Regions from separate parts of the Streptomyces sp. NPDC046712 genome, predicted to be linked through region 1. Evidence: riboswitches for the same ligand, from Rfam matches in the RefSeq annotation. Region 1 holds a riboswitch; each other region holds the start of a gene.
What was found. Region 1 has a riboswitch for thiamine pyrophosphate ahead of thiO (glycine oxidase ThiO). Riboswitches for the same ligand answer to the same signal wherever they lie in the genome.
Positions count from the first base shown of each region.

Region 2: another riboswitch for thiamine pyrophosphate. It lies ahead of thiC (phosphomethylpyrimidine synthase ThiC); the one in region 1 lies ahead of thiO (glycine oxidase ThiO).
Region 3: another riboswitch for thiamine pyrophosphate. It lies ahead of ABZ939_RS09220 (thiamine ABC transporter substrate-binding protein); the one in region 1 lies ahead of thiO (glycine oxidase ThiO).

Region 1 is NZ_JBEYYW010000037.1:52,159-58,381, forward strand. It holds partial or broken gene ABZ939_RS33435 (deoxyribonuclease IV) at 1-6, opposite strand, end outside; gene pknB (Stk1 family PASTA domain-containing Ser/Thr kinase) at 13-1,929, opposite strand; gene ABZ939_RS33445 (thiazole synthase) at 2,046-2,840, opposite strand; gene thiS (sulfur carrier protein ThiS) at 2,846-3,070, opposite strand; gene thiO (glycine oxidase ThiO) at 3,067-4,233, opposite strand; TPP riboswitch at 4,231-4,343, opposite strand; gene ABZ939_RS33460 (hypothetical protein) at 4,398-4,739, shown strand; gene ABZ939_RS33465 (FAD-dependent oxidoreductase) at 4,768-5,982, shown strand; gene ABZ939_RS33470 (Rv2175c family DNA-binding protein) at 6,027-6,223, shown strand, end outside.
Region 2 is NZ_JBEYYW010000003.1:235,557-241,779, reverse strand. It holds gene ABZ939_RS05620 (metallophosphoesterase) at 1-798, shown strand, start outside; gene ABZ939_RS05615 (hypothetical protein) at 958-1,782, shown strand; gene thiC (phosphomethylpyrimidine synthase ThiC) at 1,866-3,638, opposite strand; TPP riboswitch at 3,632-3,779, opposite strand; gene ABZ939_RS05605 (YibE/F family protein) at 3,851-5,197, shown strand; gene ABZ939_RS05600 (SsgA family sporulation/cell division regulator) at 5,240-5,674, opposite strand; gene ABZ939_RS05595 (helix-turn-helix domain-containing protein) at 5,813-6,223, opposite strand, start outside.
Region 3 is NZ_JBEYYW010000005.1:155,089-161,311, forward strand. It holds gene frr (ribosome recycling factor) at 1-399, shown strand, start outside; gene ABZ939_RS09205 (phosphatidate cytidylyltransferase) at 399-1,490, shown strand; gene ABZ939_RS09210 (MFS transporter) at 1,643-3,259, shown strand; gene rlmN (23S rRNA (adenine(2503)-C(2))-methyltransferase RlmN) at 3,317-4,423, shown strand; TPP riboswitch at 4,451-4,560, shown strand; gene ABZ939_RS09220 (thiamine ABC transporter substrate-binding protein) at 4,658-5,722, shown strand; gene ABZ939_RS09225 (iron ABC transporter permease) at 5,761-6,223, shown strand, end outside.

The DNA.
Region 1 (6,223 bases):
GCGCATGAGTTCTTACAGTCCCTTGATCGTGATGGTGACGGTGGAGCCCTCGGCGGCCGTGGAGCCGCCGTCGACGGACTGGCCGGAGACCTTGTCGCCGAGGAAGGGGAAGGTCTTCTCGACCTTCACCTCGAAGCCCGCCCCCTCCAGCTTGGCGCGCGCGGCGTCGGTGGACTCGCCCACGACGTCGGGGACCTCGATCATCCGGGGGCCCTTGGAGACGGTGAGGACGATCCGGTCGCCCTGTGCGGCGCGGCTGCCCTCGGCGAGAGACTGGGCCGCGACGGTGCCGGCCGCCTCGGGGGAGTGGACCTGCTCGGTCGCGACCTCCACCTTGAGCCCGGCCTCCTGGAGCGTGCTGGTGGCCTCGGCCACCGACTCGCCGGCCACGTCCGGGACGTCGATCGGAACACCCTTGCTCACCACGAGGGCCACGGCCGAGTCCGGGCTGCGCTCGGTGCCGGGCTCGGGGTCGGAGCTGATCACGGCGCCCTGCGCGATGTCCTGGCTGAACGCCTTGGTGATCACGCCAGGGGCCAGGCCCTCCTTCGCCAGGAGCCGCTTGGCCTCCGCCAGCGGCTTCCCCTTGAGGTTCGGGACCTTCACGATCTCGGGGCCGCGGGAGACCGTGAGCGTGACCGTGCCGTTGCCCCGGATCCGCTCGCCGGAGGCGGGGTCGGTGGCCATGACCGTGCCGCGCTCGTACACGTCGCTGAACGCGCGCTTCGTCGACCCGACGTCGAGTCCCGCGTCCGTGAGCCGCTTCGTGGCCTGCGCCTCGGTCTTGCCGAGGACGGCGGGCACGCGGGTGAACTGGCCGGAATTGATGTACCAGACGCCCGCCCCGAGCCCGAGGGCGAGCAGGACGGCGGCGACGACGAGCAGGGGGCCGCGGGGGCGGCGCGGGGCGCGCCGGGACTCCGTCCGGGGCTCGGGCGGCGGCATGGTCAGCCGGCTGGTGTGCTGCACCGGCTGCGCCTGCTGGGCGTCCGCGGGCAGGGCCCTGGGGATCACGCTGGTCCGGTCCTCGGACCCCGTGCGGTCCGCCGGGTGCGCCTGCGGCGGTACGGCGTCCAGCTGCTCTTCCGTGAGCGCGGCGCGGGCCTCCCGGGTCAGGGCCAGGAGCGCGACCGCGTCGTGCGGCCGCACCTCGGGGTTGCGCGCGGTCGCGCTCGCCACCAGCTCGTCCAGTTCGAGGGCGAGGCCGGGGACGGCGGCGGAGGGGGCCGGTACGTCGGTGTTCAGGTGCTGGTAGAGGACCTGGGCGGGGGTGTCCCCGGAGTGCGGCTTGCCGCCGGTCAGCATCTCGTACAGGACGACACCGCAGGCGTACACGTCGGCACGGGTGTCCGCCGTGCCGTGCTCGATCTGCTCGGGGGCGAGGTACGACACGGTGCCGAGGACGGAGCCGGTGGTGTTCGTGGCCGAGCCGACGGCCCGTACGAGTCCGAAGTCGGCGACCTTGACCCGGCCGTCGTCCCCTATCAGGACGTTCTCCGGCTTCATGTCCCGGTGCACGAACCCGGCCCGGTGCGCCGCCCCCAGCGCGGCGAGCACCGGCTCCAGGATGTCGAGCGCCGCCCGCGGCTGGAGCGCCCCGCGCTCGCGCAGCACGTCACGCAGGGTGCACCCGGCGACGTACTCCATGGCGAGATAGACGTACGCGCCGTCCGCGCCCTGGTCGAAGACCCCGACGACGTTGGGGTGGGAGAGCCGGGCGACGGACTTGGCCTCGCGGATGAACCGCTCCACGAACGTGGCGTCGGTGGCGAGCGCCGGGTGCATCACCTTGAGCGCGAGCACCCGGTCGAGGCGGGTGTCGACGGCCCGGTAGACCGTGGCCATCCCGCCGACGGCGATGCGCGCGTCGACGCGGTAGCGGTCGTCGAGCAGCTGCCCGACGAGAGGGTCCTGAAGGGTCGTGTCCACGGCCCTGAGTTTACGAGCCGGTGAGGACACCCCGTCCCCACCGGCCAGGACCGCAGCACACCTGTGACGCGCGGACCCGGTCCACAGGCACTCGGACCAGGTCCACGAGCGCGCGCTCAGAAGGCCGGGCGCTCCGGGTCCAGGGCCGCGCGGCCCTCCGTCGGGGACGAGGCCTCGGCGAAGTGACGGCGCGGGATCCGGCCGGCCCGCCACGCCAGGCGGCCCGCCTCCACCGCGTGCCGCATCGCCTCCGCCATCAGCACCGGCTCCTGCGCGCGGGTCACCGCCGAGGCCAGCATGACCGCCGAGCACCCCAGCTCCATCGCCAGGGCGGCGTCCGAGGCCGTCCCCGCCCCCGCGTCCAGGATCACCGGCACCCCCGCCCGCTCCACGATCAGCTGGAAGTTGTGCGGGTTGCGGATCCCGAGCCCGGAGCCGATCGGCGAGCCCAACGGCATGATCGCCGCGCACCCCACGTCCTCCAGCTTCCGCGCGAGGACCGGATCGTCGTTGGTGTACGGCAGGACCGTGAAGCCGTCGTCCACCAGCGTCTCCGCCGCGTCGAGCAGCTCGATCGGATCCGGCAGCAGGGTCCGCTCGTCGGCGACGACCTCCAGCTTGATCCAGTCGGTGCCCAGCGCCTCCCGCGCGAGGCGCGCGGTCAGGACGGCCTCGCCCGCCGTGAAGCAGCCCGCCGTGTTCGGCAGGACACGGATGGAGAGCCGGTTCAGGACGGACAGGACGGAGCCCTGCACGGTCGGGTCGAGGCGCCGCATGGCGACGGTGGTGAGCTCGGTGCCGCTGGCGACCAGAGAGCGTTCGAGGACGTCCAGGCTGGGGGCCCCGCCCGTGCCCATGATCAGGCGGGAGGAGAACTCCGTACCCCCGAGGAGGAATGAGTCGTCGGACATCGCGCTCAGCCCCCCTGCACGGCGGTGAGGACCTCGACCCGGTCGCCCTCGCCGAGGACGGTCGCGGACCACTGGCTGCGCGGCACGACGGTCTCGTTGACGGCCGCGGCCACGCCCGACGGCGCCGCCGTCAGCGTCGCGACCAGGGAGTCGAGGGTCGTGGGTGCGGTGAGGACGTGTGCCTCGCCGTTGACGGAGACGTTCGTCGGGACGTTCGTCGGGACGTTCATGCGGGCTGCTCCTGACGTACGGGGGAGAAGCGGCGGGGGGTGAAGGGGCGGGCCTCGTCCGGAAGCACGCCGGTGGTGAGGAGGTCGGCCATCACATCGCCGGTGACGGGGGTGAGCAGGACCCCGTTGCGGTAGTGGCCGGTGGCCAGCCGGAGGCCGGGCAGCGCGGTCGGGCCGAGCAGCGGAGCGTTGTCCGGCGAGCCGGGCCGCAGGCCCGCGCGGGTCTCGGTGAGCGGCAGCTCGGTGATGCCCGGCACGAGCTCATGGGCGTCGCGCAGCAGCTCGTAGACACCGCCCGCCGTGACGGTGGTGTCCCAGCCCAGCTCCTCGCTGGTCGCGCCGACCACCAGCTCGCCGTTCTCGCGCGGCACCAGATAGACATGGCTGCCGCGCACGACGGCCCGGACGGTCCGGGACAGGAACGGGGCGTACGCCCGCGGCACGGTCAGCCGCAGCACCTGCCCCTTCACGGGGCGTACGGGCGGCAGCACCTCCTCCGGTACGCCGGCGAGCCGGCCACTGAGGCTGCCGCCGGCCAGCACGACCTGGTCCGCCTCGAGCGCGGCGCCGTCCGCGAGCCGTACGCCGGTCGCCCGGTCCCGTACCACCGTCAGCCGCTCCGCCAGGGCCCGGTGGAAGACCACCCCGGCCCGTTCGCAGGCGACGACCAGCGCGTCCGCGAGCCGGCGCGGATCGACCTGGTGGTCGCCGTCGACCCGCAGTCCGCCGCGCACCCCCGGAGCGAGCATCGGCTCCAGTCGGCGGCACTCGCGCCCGCTGAGCCACTCCGACTCCAGGCCGCAGCGGGTCTGCAGGGCGTGCAGCTCGCGCAGGTGCGCCCGGTCGTCGGCGTCGAGCGCGACGGCGAGTGTGCCGCAGGCGCGGTAGCCCACGTCGTGCCCGGTGGCGTCCTGGAGCTCGGCGACGAAGTCCGGATAGCGGCGCGCGGAGGCGAGGTTGAGGGCGAGCAGGGTCTCCTCGCCGTAGTGGAGTTCGGTGACGGCGGCCAGCATCCCGGCCGCCACGCGGGCGGCCCCGCCGCCCGGTTCCGGGTCCACGACCGCGGTGCGCAGCCCGCGCTGCGCCGCCCGCCAGGCCGTGACCAGACCGATGATTCCGCCCCCGATGACGAGAACGTCAGATGTACTGCATGTACGCGACATGGGCGTCCAGCCCCTCCCTTCGCCGGCATGACCCGGATCAGGTTCGTACGGTCGGAGGCCGGCCAGCCTCCCTCTCAGCCCGGTGCGTCCGGGCTCCCGCGAGTGCTCTACGTTGACGGTCAGACTATCCCCCGCCCCCGACGCCCAGTAAGGGAGCCTCCGCTGTGGCTCGATCTCTCGACGGACTGGTCCTCGCCCCGGTCGCCGACCAGGCGCCCGGTCAGGTCGGTACGCGTACCCGCTTCACGTACCACGAGGAGGACGGCCGGATCTGGGCCGAGTACGCCGGCGGGGACGTCGTCCGGGGGAATCTCGTCGGCACGCGCGCGGGGGACCGGCTCGACTTCCGGTACGTCCAGCTGAAGCAGGACGGATCCACCTCTTCCGGGCATTGCGTCTCGACCGTGGTGGAGCTGCCGGACGGGCGCGTTCGGCTGGAGGAGACCTGGGCATGGGAGTCCCAGGAGGGCGCCGGCACCAGTGTGGTCGAGCAACTGCCTTCCTGACGGAGTATCAGATTTGTAAGGTGATCGGGTGAGCGAGCAGAAGCAGGCACAGCAGCGGGTCGTGATCGTGGGCGCCGGCATGGCGGGGGTGCAGACCGCCGTCGCCCTGCGCGAACAGGGCTTCACCGGCCCGGTCGTCCTCATCGGGGCCGAGCCGCACCAGCCCTACGACCGGCCGCCCCTCTCCAAGGCGGTCCTCCTCGGCAAGGCCGAGGACTCCGCCTTCGACGTCGACTTCGAGGCCCTCTCCATCGAGCTGCGCCTCGGTCTCGACGTCACCGGCCTGCGCGCCGACGACCACGAGGTCGACACCGAGGCCGGGCCCGTCCCGTACGACGTCCTGGTCCTCGCCACCGGCGCCGAGCCGGTCACTCTGCCCGGCACCGAGGGCGTGCCCGGAGTCCATCTGCTGCGCACCCTCGACGACGCCGCCCGCCTCAAGCCCGTCCTGGAGCGGCGCCACGACATCGTCGTGGTCGGTGCCGGCTGGATCGGCGCCGAATTCGCCACCGCCGCCCGCGAGGCGGGGTGCGCCGTCACCGTCGTCGAGGCCGCCGACCGCCCGCTCGCGGGCGCGCTCCCCGTCGAGGTCACCGCCCCCATGGCGCAGTGGTACGACGAGAGCGGTGCCGAACTCCTCACCCACGCGCGTGTGGCCGGCGTCGAACCCGGCACGGTCGTCCTGACCGACGGCCGGCAGCTGACCGCCGACGCGGTCGTGGTCGGCATCGGCGCCCGGCCCGCCACCCGCTGGCTCGCCGGCTCCGGCATCGCCCTCGACACGGACGGCTCCGTCACCGCCGACGAGCGGCTGCGCACCTCCCTGCCCGACGTGTACGCAGTCGGCGACTGCGCCTCCTTCCCCTCCGCCCGCTACGGCCGGCGGCTCCTGGTCCACCACTGGGACAACGCGCTCCAGGGGCCGCGCACCGTCGCGGCCGAGATCATCGGTGAGGCCCCCCGGCCGTACGACCCGGTGCCGTACTTCTGGTCCGAGCAGTTCGGCCGCTTCGTGCAGTACGCCGGACACCACGCGGGCGACACGGAGCTGCTCCGGCGCGGCGACCCGGCCGGACCCTCCTGGTCCGCGCTCTGGCTGCGCGACGGCGTCCTCGTCGCCCTGCTCGCCGTCGGACGCCCCCGCGACCTGGCCCAGGGCCGCAAGCTGATCGAGTCCGGCACCCGCATCGACCCGGAGCGGGCCGCCGACCCCTCCGTCCCCCTGAAGGCGGCAGTCCTCTAGGGCTCGACTACCGACTGTCAGTCCGGGATGGCAGGCTTGTCCACGTGACCGAGATTGACGCAAGAATCGATGCTCTCGTCCCCGCCTGGCTCTACCTCCCCGACATCGCGGAAATGCTCGATGTCGAGGTGACGCGCGTGCGGCAGCTGGTCAAGGAGGGCCAGCTCATCGCCGTGCGCCGCGGTGAGAACAAGGCGCTTCAGGTGCCGGCCGCCTTCATCGACGGCGACAAGGTGGTCAA
Region 2 (6,223 bases), on a different contig from region 1:
GGCGACGTCCACGGCTATCTCGACGAACTCCTCGCCGCCCTGCGCGAGCAGGGCCTCATCGACGAGAACGGCTCCTGGTCCGCCGGCAACGCCCGCCTCTGGTTCCTCGGCGACTTCACCGACCGCGGCCCCGACGGCATCGGCGTCATCGATCTCGTCATGCGGCTGTCCGCGGAGGCCGCGGCCGCCGGCGGCTACTGCAAGGCCCTGATGGGCAACCACGAGCTGCTCCTGATCGGCGCCAAACGTTTCGCCGACACCCCGGTCAACTCCGGTGCGGGCACCGCCACGTTCCAGGCCGCCTGGCTGCTCAACGGCGGCCAGAAGCACGACATGGACCGCCTCCAGGACGTCCACCTCCAGTGGATGTCCCGGCTCGACGCCGTGGTGGAGGAGGACGGGCACCTCCTGATGCACTCCGACACCACCGCCTACCTCGAGTACGGCGGCACCATCGAGGACGTCAACGAGACCGTCCACGAGATCATCAACCGGAACGACGCCGACGAGGTCTGGGACCTGTTCCGGAAGTTCACCAAGCGCTTCGCGTTCCGCGACGACGCCGGCCCCCAGGCCGTCCAGGAGCTGCTCGCCACCTACGGCGGCCGCCGGGTCGTGCACGGCCACAGCCCCATCCCGTACCTTCTCGGGCAGGTCGGAACCGAGGACGGCGAGGACGGTTCCGGTCCGGTCGTCGACGGTCCGCATGTGTACGCGGACGGCCTCGCGATCGCCATGGACGGCGGAGTGACCATGGCCGGAAAGCTGCTGGTCGTCCAACTCCCCCTGGATGGCTGACGCATAACCCTGTGCATCCGGGGAAGTCGATTTCGGGAAACCCCCTGTCACCCTGTGCCGTAACCGCAATACCATCGGATCATCCGTAGCAGGCTCTCCTCCGTTTCCGCCCAACTGCCCGTTTTCCACGGTCAATCCGGCCTTACGGAGCATCGGGGGATGCACATGAACGTGGCTCCGCACCTGCTGACCGAGGACCGCGCCGAGTACGAGCGCATCCTCGACGATGCACTGCGTCACGCGCACGACCGTCCGGATCTCGCCGAGATCGGGAAGCGGCTCACGCCCGAACAGCTGCGCACGATGGCGCTGAGCGCGACAGCGCTGATCACCGCCGCCGCCGCGGTGGAGTACGACCACTTCGTCAAGATCCGCGCGGAGGGCCGTTCATCGAGCGGTACGAGCGTGATGGACGCCGTCCTCGCGACGGACGGGGACGGGGCGGGCGGAGGCCCGGGCGCGGGCATCGTCGCGGTCGTCACCGTCCTCGCACCGGTGCTCTCGGGCACGGCCGCGGTGATCTTCCTGCTGGTCGGGGCTGTTCTGAAGGTGGTGGCCCCCACCCTCGTGTTCGCCGACACGCTGCTGACTGCGGCCGGGTTCTTCGGGGCCGTCGCCGCCGCGGGACTGCTCTGCGCGGCCGTCGGTCTCCTCCTGACGGCGCTGCGCAACCGCTCCACCGAAGTGGCCGCGGGCGCCGTGGCGTCCGGCGAGCAGGACGACGAACTCTCCCTGGCCCGCGATGCCTGGCGCCGCGCCCTGCTGGAACGGGGCATCCTGCCGTTCCTGCGGGACGCCCTGGCCGATCCCGCCTCGCCCCTGCCGCCGCAGCGCTCGGAGCGTACGGACCGCATGCCGAAGATCGGCTACAGCGGACCGGACTTCTCGAGCCCGAACGAGGGCGCCTCGGGCACCCGCCCGAGATTCAGCAGCCCGGACTTCACCAGCCCGGAGTTCGGCCCCCCGGAACACCGTCCCGAGTGATCCGGCCGAGCGCGGACGACCGGCGACTCCCCCGAGGGTCGCCGGTCGGTCGCGCTCACACCGGTCGGTCGCGCTCCCGCGCGTCAGTCCGCCAGCGGGAGGTACACGCGGTTGCCGGCGGCCGCGAACTCCTTGGACTTCTCGGCCATACCGGCCTCGATCTCGTCCGACTGCAGGTCGCCGCCGTGCTCACGCCGGATGTCCTGCGAGATCTTCATCGAGCAGAACTTCGGACCGCACATCGAGCAGAAGTGCGCGGTCTTCGCGGGCTCCGCCGGCAGCGTCTCGTCGTGGAACTCACGGGCCGTGTCCGGGTCGAGCGCCAGGTTGAACTGGTCCTCCCAGCGGAACTCGAACCGCGCGTCCGACAGGGCGTCGTCCCACTCCTGCGCCCCCGGGTGCCCCTTGGCCAGGTCGGCCGCGTGCGCCGCGATCTTGTAGGTGATGACGCCGGTCTTCACGTCGTCGCGGTTGGGCAGGCCCAGGTGCTCCTTGGGCGTGACGTAGCAGAGCATCGCCGTGCCCCACCAGGCGATCATCGCGGCGCCGATGCCCGAGGTGATGTGGTCGTACGCCGGAGCGACGTCCGTGGTCAGCGGGCCGAGGGTGTAGAACGGCGCCTCCTCGCAGATCTCCTGCTGAAGGTCGATGTTCTCCTTGATCTTGTGCATCGGGACGTGGCCCGGGCCCTCGATCATCGTCTGCACGTTGTGGCGCTTGGCGATCGTGTTCAGCTCACCGAGCGTCTTCAGCTCCGCGAACTGCGCCGCGTCGTTGGCGTCCGCGATCGAACCGGGGCGCAGACCGTCGCCCAGCGAGTACGTGACGTCGTACGTCGCGAGGATCTCGCAGAGCTCCTCGAAGTTCGTGTAGAGGAAGTTCTCCTTGTGGTGCGCCAGGCACCAGGCGGCCATGATCGAGCCGCCGCGCGAGACGATGCCGGTCTTGCGGCGGGCGGTCAGCGGCACGTACGGCAGCAGCACGCCGGCGTGCACCGTCATGTAGTCGACGCCCTGCTCGGCCTGCTCGATGACCGTGTCCTTGTAGATCTCCCAGGTCAGCTCCTCGGCCTTGCCGTCGACCTTCTCCAGGGCCTGGTAGAGCGGCACGGTGCCGATCGGCACGGGGGAGTTGCGCAGCACCCACTCGCGGGTGGTGTGGATGTTGCGACCGGTGGACAGGTCCATGACCGTGTCGGCGCCCCACTTGGTCGCCCACGTCATCTTCTCCACCTCCTCCTCGATCGAGGAGGTCACGGCGGAGTTGCCGATGTTGGCGTTGACCTTCACCAGGAACCGCTTGCCGATGATCATCGGCTCGATCTCCGGGTGGTTGACGTTCGCCGGGAGCACCGCGCGACCTGCGGCGATCTCCTCCCGTACGACCTCGGGGGAGACGTTCTCGCGGATCGCGACGTACTCCATCTCCGGGGTGATCTCGCCCCGGCGGGCGTACGCGAGCTGCGTCACCGCCGCCCCGTCGCGGCCCCGGCGGGGCTGGCGCGGGCGGCCGGGGAAGACGGCGTCGAGGTTCTTCAGGCCCCCGCGCGGCGAGGTGTGCTTGATGCCGTCGTCCTCGGGGCGGACCGGCCGGCCCGCGTACTCCTCGGTGTCCCCGCGGCCGATGATCCAGTTCTCGCGCAGCGGCGGAAGGCCCCGCCGTACGTCGGTGTCGATGGTGGGGTCGGTGTACGGACCGGACGTGTCGTACAGCGTCACGTCCTTGCCGTTGGTGAGGTGCACCTGTCGGACGGGCACTCGGAGGTCGGGGCGCGAGCCCTCGACATATCCCTTGTGCCAGCCCGGCTTGCGCTCGTCCTGGCTGGTGGCAGGCGTGCGTGCATCCTGAATGGTCATGAGACCGATCTCCCTACGCCGGCATTACCCGGTAACAGGTTCGGCGGTCGGCGCAGCCTCCTCCCGTACGTACGTCATGTACGCGCGTACGGTGATCAGCGCCCTCTCAGCCCGGTGCTCCGAGCTCCCGCGTGTGCAAAGGTGCCACCACGCTAGCGTCAATCCGGCCGTGCTGAACAGTGGGCCCCCACCGTTCTTGCGATGATCGGTCGGTGACTTCCTCGCAGCAGACCCCAGAACCCGACGGCCACGACGGACATGGTGACGCGGGCCACGGGCACGGCCATACCCACAGCCATGGGCCGGCCGCGCCTGTCTCGCGGCATCTGCGCAGGGTCATCGCCGCCGTCCTGATCCCGTTCGCCACGGCCGTGGTGGTCGGTCTCGTCGTCCTGTGGCCGGGGGGCGCCCCGGAACACGAGCGCACCGGCGTCGGCTTCGATCGGCAGACGTACCAGGGCGAGGTCGTCTCGGTCGAGCAGGTCGACTGCAAGGATGTGAACGCCGCCCAGGTCCCGCCGACCGGGGACACCTCCACCCCCGAGGGCCGCGAGGCCGTCGACGCCCAGCAGGGGCAGTGCGAGAAGGCGACGATCGAGGTCACCAGCGGCCCGGACAAGGGACGTACCTTCACGGAGATCGTGCAGCCGGACGCGCCGCGCCAACTGGACCAGGGGCAGGGCGTGGTGGTGGCGTACGCCCCCGACGCCCCGCGCGATCTGCAGTACTCGGTGACGGATGTGAACCGCAAGGTTCCGCTGACGGTCCTCGCTCTGATCTTCGCGGTCGTGGTCGTGCTCGTCGGCCGGATGCGCGGAGTGATGGCACTGATCTCGCTCGCCTTGAGCTTCCTGATCCTGACCTTCTTCATCCTCCCGGCGATTCTTCAGGGTTCGAATCCGCTGGTGGTCGCCGTGATCGGATCGAGCGCGATCATGCTGATCGCGCTCTACATGTGCCACGGCCTGTCGGCCCGCACCTCGGTCGCGGTGCTCGGAACGCTGATCTCGCTGCTTCTGATCGGACTGCTCGGCTCGCTCTTCATCGGCTGGGCCTCGCTGAGCGGCAACACGGACGACAACACCGGTCTGATCCACGGCCTCTACCCGGACATCGACATGTCCGGTCTGCTGCTCGCGGGCATCATCATCGGATCGCTCGGTGTCCTCGACGATGTGACGGTGACCCAGACCTCGGCGGTGTGGGAGCTGCACCAGGCCGACCCCCGGATGGGGCCCCGCGCGCTGTACCGGGCCGGGATCCGGATCGGTCGCGACCACATCGCGTCCGTGGTGAACACCCTGGTGCTCGCCTACGCCGGTGCGGCCCTGCCCCTGTTGCTGCTCTTCTCCATCGCGCAGAGCAGCGTGGGGACGGTGGCCAACAGCGAGCTGGTCGCGGAGGAGATCGTCCGGACGCTGGTGGGATCGATCGGTCTGGTCGCCTCGGTACCCGTCACCACCGCGCTCGCCGCCCTGGTGGTCTCCGCCGACCGGCCGGGCGACCGGGCTCCGGAGAAGCGTTCATCCAGGGGTGGACGCCGCCGCCGGGCCAAGTGATCTCCCCCGGTCCCCTCCTCGACGGGGTGCCTGGGGAGCCACTCAGCCCGCGTTCTCCTCTGCCAGAATCCGGCCGAGCGCGGCTTCCAGATTGTCCTCGAAGTCGCCCAGTGTCCGTTCCTGACCGAGAGGAACCAACCTGTCCGTACGGTCGAGGAAGGCGACGAGCGGCGGGGCGCTGGCACGGAACAGCGCCCGGTCACTGCCGACCTGGAGCCGGATGGAGACGTCCGACAGCACCTCGGCATCGGTCGGCGCGATGTGCACATCGCCGTCCCCGCTCGGTCGGTTGATCCCGTCCAGCAGCAGCTCTCTCCCGAACGCCCAGGTCACAGGCGCATCTCCGGGGAGATGGAAGGTCATTCGCACCGCGTAGGGATCCCGGGTCTCGTATCGGAGTTCCACCGGGATCCTGAAGGAGAGCTCCTCGGAGACGAGGAAGCTCATCAGGACCTCGGCCTGGACCGACTCTCGCATCATGTACCCCGCAGTGAAGGAAGCAGTTGTGTAAACACGGCTGCTGAAAGCTGTGATCAAAACGGCCAGGAATGATCCCCGATGGCCCTCTTGACGCAATCGTGCTGGAAGGGCTAGCAGATCACAAGGAGTGATTTTTCAGATACTGATAGAGAACGCGAAGGAACTGAAGAGCCTCCCGATCTCGTTGCGTAGCCGATCGACTGCGGGCAGCAACCGTTCTTCCTGGTGAAGGGGGAGGGAAATCGCCATGGCGGCCGCCGTCGACCCCGCGGTGATGGGGATCGCAGCGCAAACTGTGCCGAGCGCATATTCCTGACGCTCCACCAGGGGCTCCATTCGCCCCATACCGCCCAAACGCTCCAAAAGCACCCGCCGGTTACGCACCGTATACGGAGTGATGGCTTCCACCGGATGGCGGTCGAGGTGGTCTTGACGGCTCTTCAGATCGAGTTGACTGAGCAGACACTGACCGATCGCATGGGCGTGGCCCGTCTCGCGGAAGTCGGCCCACTCGTCCACGGCGGGAGCGGAGGGGGTGTCGGCGAC
Region 3 (6,223 bases), on a different contig from region 1:
CTGGCGTCGTTCTCGGTGCCCGAGCCGCGCATGGCCGTGGTGACCCCGTTCGACAAGAGCGCGCTGCGCAACATCGAGCAGGCGATCCGTGACTCGGACCTCGGCGTCAACCCGAGCAACGACGGCAACATCATCCGTGTGGTGTTCCCGGAGCTCACCGAGGAGCGCCGCCGCGAGTACATCAAGGTCGCCAAGTCCAAGGCCGAGGACTCGAAGATCTCGATCCGTTCCGTCCGCCGCAAGGCGAAGGAGACCATCGACAAGCTGGTCAAGGACGGCGAGGTCGGCGAGGACGAGGGCCGCCGCGGCGAGAAGGAGCTCGACGACACCACCGCGAAGTACGTCGCGCAGGTGGACGAGCTGCTCAAGCACAAGGAAGCCGAGCTGCTCGAGGTCTGATGAACGACTCTTCCTGGGGGGCCCCGGCCGGTTCCGGCTACTGGGGGCCCGACCAGGGGCCTGCCCCGGCGGGTCCCGCATACGATGGGCTGCAGGCGGCGCAGACTCGGCCCATGCCCATCGTGCCCGACGTCCCCGCCGGCGATCACCAGGACGACCACGATCGGGGGGCCGCTCAGCCGAGCGGTCCCCTGTTCCGTGACGAGACGCCGAACGAGCACCCGCAGGAGCCCATGTCCAGCCCGTCCCAGCCCGCTCCCGGGGCTCCGCAGAAGAAGAGCGCGGGGCGCGACCTGGGCGCGGCCATAGGGGTCGGGGTCGGGCTCGGCGCCGTCATCATCGCGTCGCTTTTCATCTGGAAAGCCGCGTTCATCGGCGTCATAGTCGTCGCCGTCGTGGTCGGTCTGTGGGAGCTCACCTCCCGTCTCCAGGAGCGCAAGGGCATCAAGGCCCCGCTCGTCCCGCTCGCCCTCGGCGGCGCGGCGATGGTCGTGGCCGGGTATGTCCGTGGCGCGGAGGGGGCCTGGGTCGCCATGGCCCTGACCGCCCTCGCGGTGCTGGTGTGGCGCATGACGGAGCCGCCCGAGGGCTATCTGAAGGACGTCACGGCGGGTGTCTTCGCCGCGTTCTACGTGCCGTTCCTGGCGACGTTCGTGGCGCTGATGCTCACGGCCGACGACGGGCCGCAGCGGGTGCTCACGTTCCTGGTGCTGACCGTGGTCAGCGACACCGGCGCGTACGCGATCGGCTGGCGTTTCGGCAAGCACAAGCTGGCGCCGCGGATCAGCCCCGGCAAGACCCGCGAGGGCCTGGTCGGAGCCGTGACGTTCGCGATGGCGGCGGGCGCGCTCTGCATGGAGTTCATGATCGAGGACGGCACGTGGTGGCAGGGTCTGCTGCTTGGCCTGGCGGTGGCGGCGAGCGCGACGCTCGGCGACCTCGGCGAGTCGATGATCAAGCGCGACCTGGGCATCAAGGACATGGGCACGCTGCTCCCGGGCCATGGGGGCATCATGGACCGCCTCGACTCGCTGCTGCCGACGGCTCCGGTGGTCTGGCTGCTGTTCGTGATCTTCGTCGGCACGAGCTGATCTGCGCGTTCCTCGCTGAAGGGCTCGCCGTCCCATGGACGGCGAGCCCTTCTTCGTACCCGGGTCGCTTCGGCGGGCCCCGCCCGCCATGTGGTGGACGTGAAGGGCGAGTCGCGGGGTCCGCGACCGAGGCAACCGGGATGATTTCGCCCATGGCAGCTAGGGGAGGCTCGGGCGAGGTACGGGCGGGGGCGCGGTCCGTCCTGCTGACGCTCGCGGCCGGTCAGTTCCTGATGGCGCTCGACAGCTCCGTCATGAACGTCTCGATCGCGACGGTCGCCGACGACGTGGGTACGACGGTGACCGGGATCCAGGGCGCCATCACGGCCTACACGCTCGTGATGGCGATGCTCATGATCCCCGGGGGCAAGGTCGGGGTGCTGATCGGCCGGAAGCGGGCGTTCATGATCGGCTGCGTGATCTACGGCTGTGGCTCCCTCGTCACGGCTCTCGCACCGAACCTTCCGGTGCTGCTGCTCGGCTGGTCGTTCCTCGAGGGCGTCGGAGCGGCGCTGATCCTGCCCGCGATCGTGGCGCTAGTGGCCGGCAACTTTCCCGCCGAACGCCGCGCCGCCGCCTACGGGATCGTGGCGGCCGCGGGGGCCGTGGCCATCGCGCTCGGGCCGCTCATCGGGGGTGTCGCCACCACCTACTTCTCCTGGCGCTGGGTCTTCGCCGGCGAGGTCCTGGTGGTTCTCGTCATTCTGCTGTTCGCCCGCCGCATCGCCGACGCGGTGAGCGAGGAACGCCCGCGCATCGATCTCGTCGGTGCGGTCCTCTCCGCCCTCGGGCTCGGGATCTTCGTCTACGGCGTTCTCCGCTCGGACGAATGGGGCTGGTTCCAGCCGAAACCGGACGCGCCGTCGTGGCTGGGTGTCTCGATGGTCGTGTGGCTGATGCTGGCGGGTCTGTTCCTGGTGTGGCTCTTCCTCCGTTGGGAGGCCCGGCTCGTGAAGCGCGGCGGGGAGCCGCTCGTCCACCCGGCCATGCTGGAGAACAAGCAGTTGACCGGCGGGCTGACGATGTTCTTCTTCCAGTACCTCGTGCAGATGGGCGTCTTCTTCGTCGTACCGCTCTATCTGTCCGTCGCCCTGGGCCTGTCCGCGCTCGCGACCGGTGCCCGCATCCTGCCGCTCTCGCTGACTCTGCTGGCCGCGGCGGTCCTGATTCCGCGGTTCCTCCCGGACGTCTCGCCGCGGCGGGTGGTGCGGCTCGGGGTGCTCGCGCTGCTCGCGGGCGCGGTCATTCTGATGGCCGCGCTCGACGCGGACGCCGGGGCGGAGATCGTCACCGTGCCCCTGCTGCTGATCGGGCTCGGCATGGGCGCGATGGCGTCCCAGCTCGGTGCGGTCACCGTCTCGGCCGTACCGGACCGGCAGAGCGCGGAGGTCGGCGGCATCCAGAACGCCGTCACCAACCTCGGCTCCTCGATCGGTACGGCACTGGCGGGGTCGCTCATGATCGCCGCGCTCACGTCGTCGTTCCTGGCGAGTGTCGAGCAGAACGCGGCGGTTCCGGCCGAGGTCAAGAACAAGGCGGCCGTCGAACTGTCGAGCGGGATTCCCTTCCTCTCGGACGCCCAGCTCCGGACGGCCCTCGACGAGGCGGGCACGAGCCCGGAGGTGGCCGAGGCCGCACTGGACGCGAACGCCGAGGCCAGACTCGACGGCCTGCGGGCCGCCCTCGCGATCCTCGCGCTCGCCTCCGTCCTGGCGATGTTCTTCACCTCGCGGATCCCTCAGACTCAGCCCGGCCGACCAGGGCCCTGACGGCGGGCAGTCGTCGACACCGGGCCACGGGCTGCCGTCTGCGACACTGGTACCACCATGCCCAAGCCCGGAGAACTCACTTTCGTCGCCCCCCGCGGAGCCAAGAAGCCGCCGCGGCACCTTGCCGACCTCACGCCCGCCGAGCGCAAAGAGGCCGTCGCCGCGATCGGCGAGAAGCCGTTTCGCGCCAAGCAGCTGTCCACCCACTACTTCGCGCGGTACGCCCACGACCCCGCCGAGTGGACCGACATCCCCGCCTCCTCGCGCGAGAAGCTGCAGGGGGAGCTGCTGCCCGACCTGATGTCCGTGGTCCGGCACATCTCGTGCGACGACGACACCACCCGTAAGACGCTGTGGAAGCTGCACGACGGCACGCTCGTCGAGTCCGTGCTCATGCGGTACCCGGACCGGGTCACCATGTGCATCTCCTCGCAGGCCGGCTGCGGGATGAACTGCCCGTTCTGCGCCACGGGACAGGCCGGGCTCGACCGGAACCTGTCGACGGCCGAGATCGTGCACCAGATCGTCGACGGGATGCGCGCCCTGCGCGACGGCGAGGTGCCCGGTGGGCCCGCGCGGCTCAGCAACATCGTCTTCATGGGCATGGGTGAGCCGCTCGCCAACTACAAGCGGGTCGTCGGCGCCATCCGCCGGCTGACCGACCCCGAGCCGGACGGGCTCGGGCTCTCGCAGCGCGGCATCACCGTCTCCACCGTCGGTCTCGTGCCCGCGATGCTGCGCTTCGCCGACGAGGGCTTCAAGTGCCGGCTCGCCGTCTCGCTGCACGCGCCCGACGACGAGCTGCGCGACACCCTCGTGCCCGTCAACACCCGCTGGAAGGTCCGCGAGGTCCTCGACGCCGCCTGGGAGTACGCGGAGAAGTCCGGCCGCCGGATCTCCATCGAGTACGCCCTCATCCGCGACATCAACGACCAGGCATGGCGCGGCGACCTGCTCGGGCGGCTGCTCAAGGGCAAGCGGGTGCACGTCAACCTGATCCCGCTGAACCCGACGCCGGGGTCGAAGTGGACCGCCTCCCGTCCCGAGGACGAGAAGGCGTTCGTCGAGGCCATCGCCGCCCACGGTGTTCCGGTCACCGTCCGTGACACCCGCGGGCAGGAGATCGACGGTGCCTGTGGACAGCTGGCGGCGTCGGAACGCTGACCTTGTAGTCTGAGCTCGAACATATGCATATTCCGACAGGGGAGCGCCACAGCGCTGAGAGTGCGGCACCGTCAGGCCGCAGACCCTCTGAACCTCGCCCAGGTCATTCTGGGTAGGAAGTTCGGTCGTTACTCGAGCTGTAGCGCCCTGCCCGCGGCCATGATCACCGGCCGCGGGCAGGGCCGCGTCTCTTCCTGGTCATACCCAGGAGGAATTCCAGTGAGCACGAAGAAGATGGGCGCCGCGGCGATCGCCGCCGCGCTGGGGGTCACCACCCTCGCCGCCTGCGGCGGATCCGAGGACAAGGCCGACGCCCCTGCCCCCAAGACCGTGACCCTCGTGAGCCACGACTCCTTCAACGCCTCCAAGGAGGTCCTGGCGGAGTTCACGAAGCAGACCGGCTTCACGGTCAAGGTGCTGAAGAGCGGCGACGCAGGCGAGGCCGTCAACAAGGAGATCCTGACCAAGGGCTCCCCGCAGGGCGACGTGTTCTTCGGCGTCGACAACACCCTGCTCTCCCGCGCCCTCGACAACGGGATCTTCGTCCCTTACGAGGCGAAGGGCCTGGACCGGACCCCCGCCGAGCTCCAGCTCGACAAGGAGCACCGGGTCACCCCGATCGACACCGGCGACATCTGCGTCAACTACGACAAGAAGTACTTCGCCGACAAGAAGCTCGCGCCCCCGCAGACCTTCGAGGACCTGACCAAGGCCGAGTACAGGAACCTGCTCGTGGTCGAGAACCCCGAGCGGTCCTCCCCGGGCCTCGGCTTCCTGCTCGGCACCGCCGCTCAGTACGGCGACGAGGGCTGGCAGGACTACTGGAAGAAGCTCAAGGCCAACGGTGTGAAGACCGTCGACAGCTGGGAGCTCGCCTACAACCAGGAGTTCTCCGGCTCCGCGGGCGGCAAGAAGGCCAAGGGAGACCGGCCGCTGGTCGTCTCGTACGCCTCCAGCCCGCCGGTCGAGGTCCTCTACTCCGAGCCGCAGCCCAAGGACGCCCCCACCGGGGTCTCCACCGGCACCTGCTTCCGGCAGACCGAGTTCGCCGGACTGCTGAACGGGGCGAAGAACCCCGAGGGCGGCAAGGCGCTGATCGACTTCCTGATCTCCAAGAAGTTCCAGGACGACATGCCGCTGCAGATGTTCGTCAACCCGGTGGCCAAGGACGCCACCCTGCCCGAACTCTTCACCAAGCACGGTGTGGTGATCGACAAGCCGCAGACCATGGCGCCCGAGAAGATCGCCGAGAAGCGTGACCAGTGGATCCAGCAGTGGTCGTCGCTCGTTCTGAAGTAGTTCCCGACCGCAGGGGAAGCGCGGCGCGGCTCGGCCTGATGGTCGTGCCCGTCGCCTTCTTCGCGCTCTTCTTCGCCTGGCCCGTCGCCTCGATCGTCGAGCGCGGGCTGCGGGTCGACGGCGCGTGGCAGTTCGGCCGCTTCGGCGAGACGCTGAGCCGGCCGGAGATCCTCGACGTCCTCTGGTTCACGCTCTGGCAGGCACTCGCCTCCACCGGCCTGACCCTGCTGATCGCGCTGCCCGGCGCGTACGTCTTCGCGCGCTTCGACTTCCCCGGCAAAGGGCTGCTGCGCGCCGTCGTCACCGTGCCGTTCGTGATGCCGACCGTCATGGTCGGCACGGCCTTCCTCGCGCTCGTCGGGCGCGGCGGGCTCCTCGACGACTGGTGGGGCGTCCGGCTGGACACCACCGTCTGGGCGATCCTCCTCGCCCATGTCTTCTTCAACTACGCCGTCGTCGTACGGACCGTCGGCGGCCTGTGGGCGCAGCTCGACCCGCGCC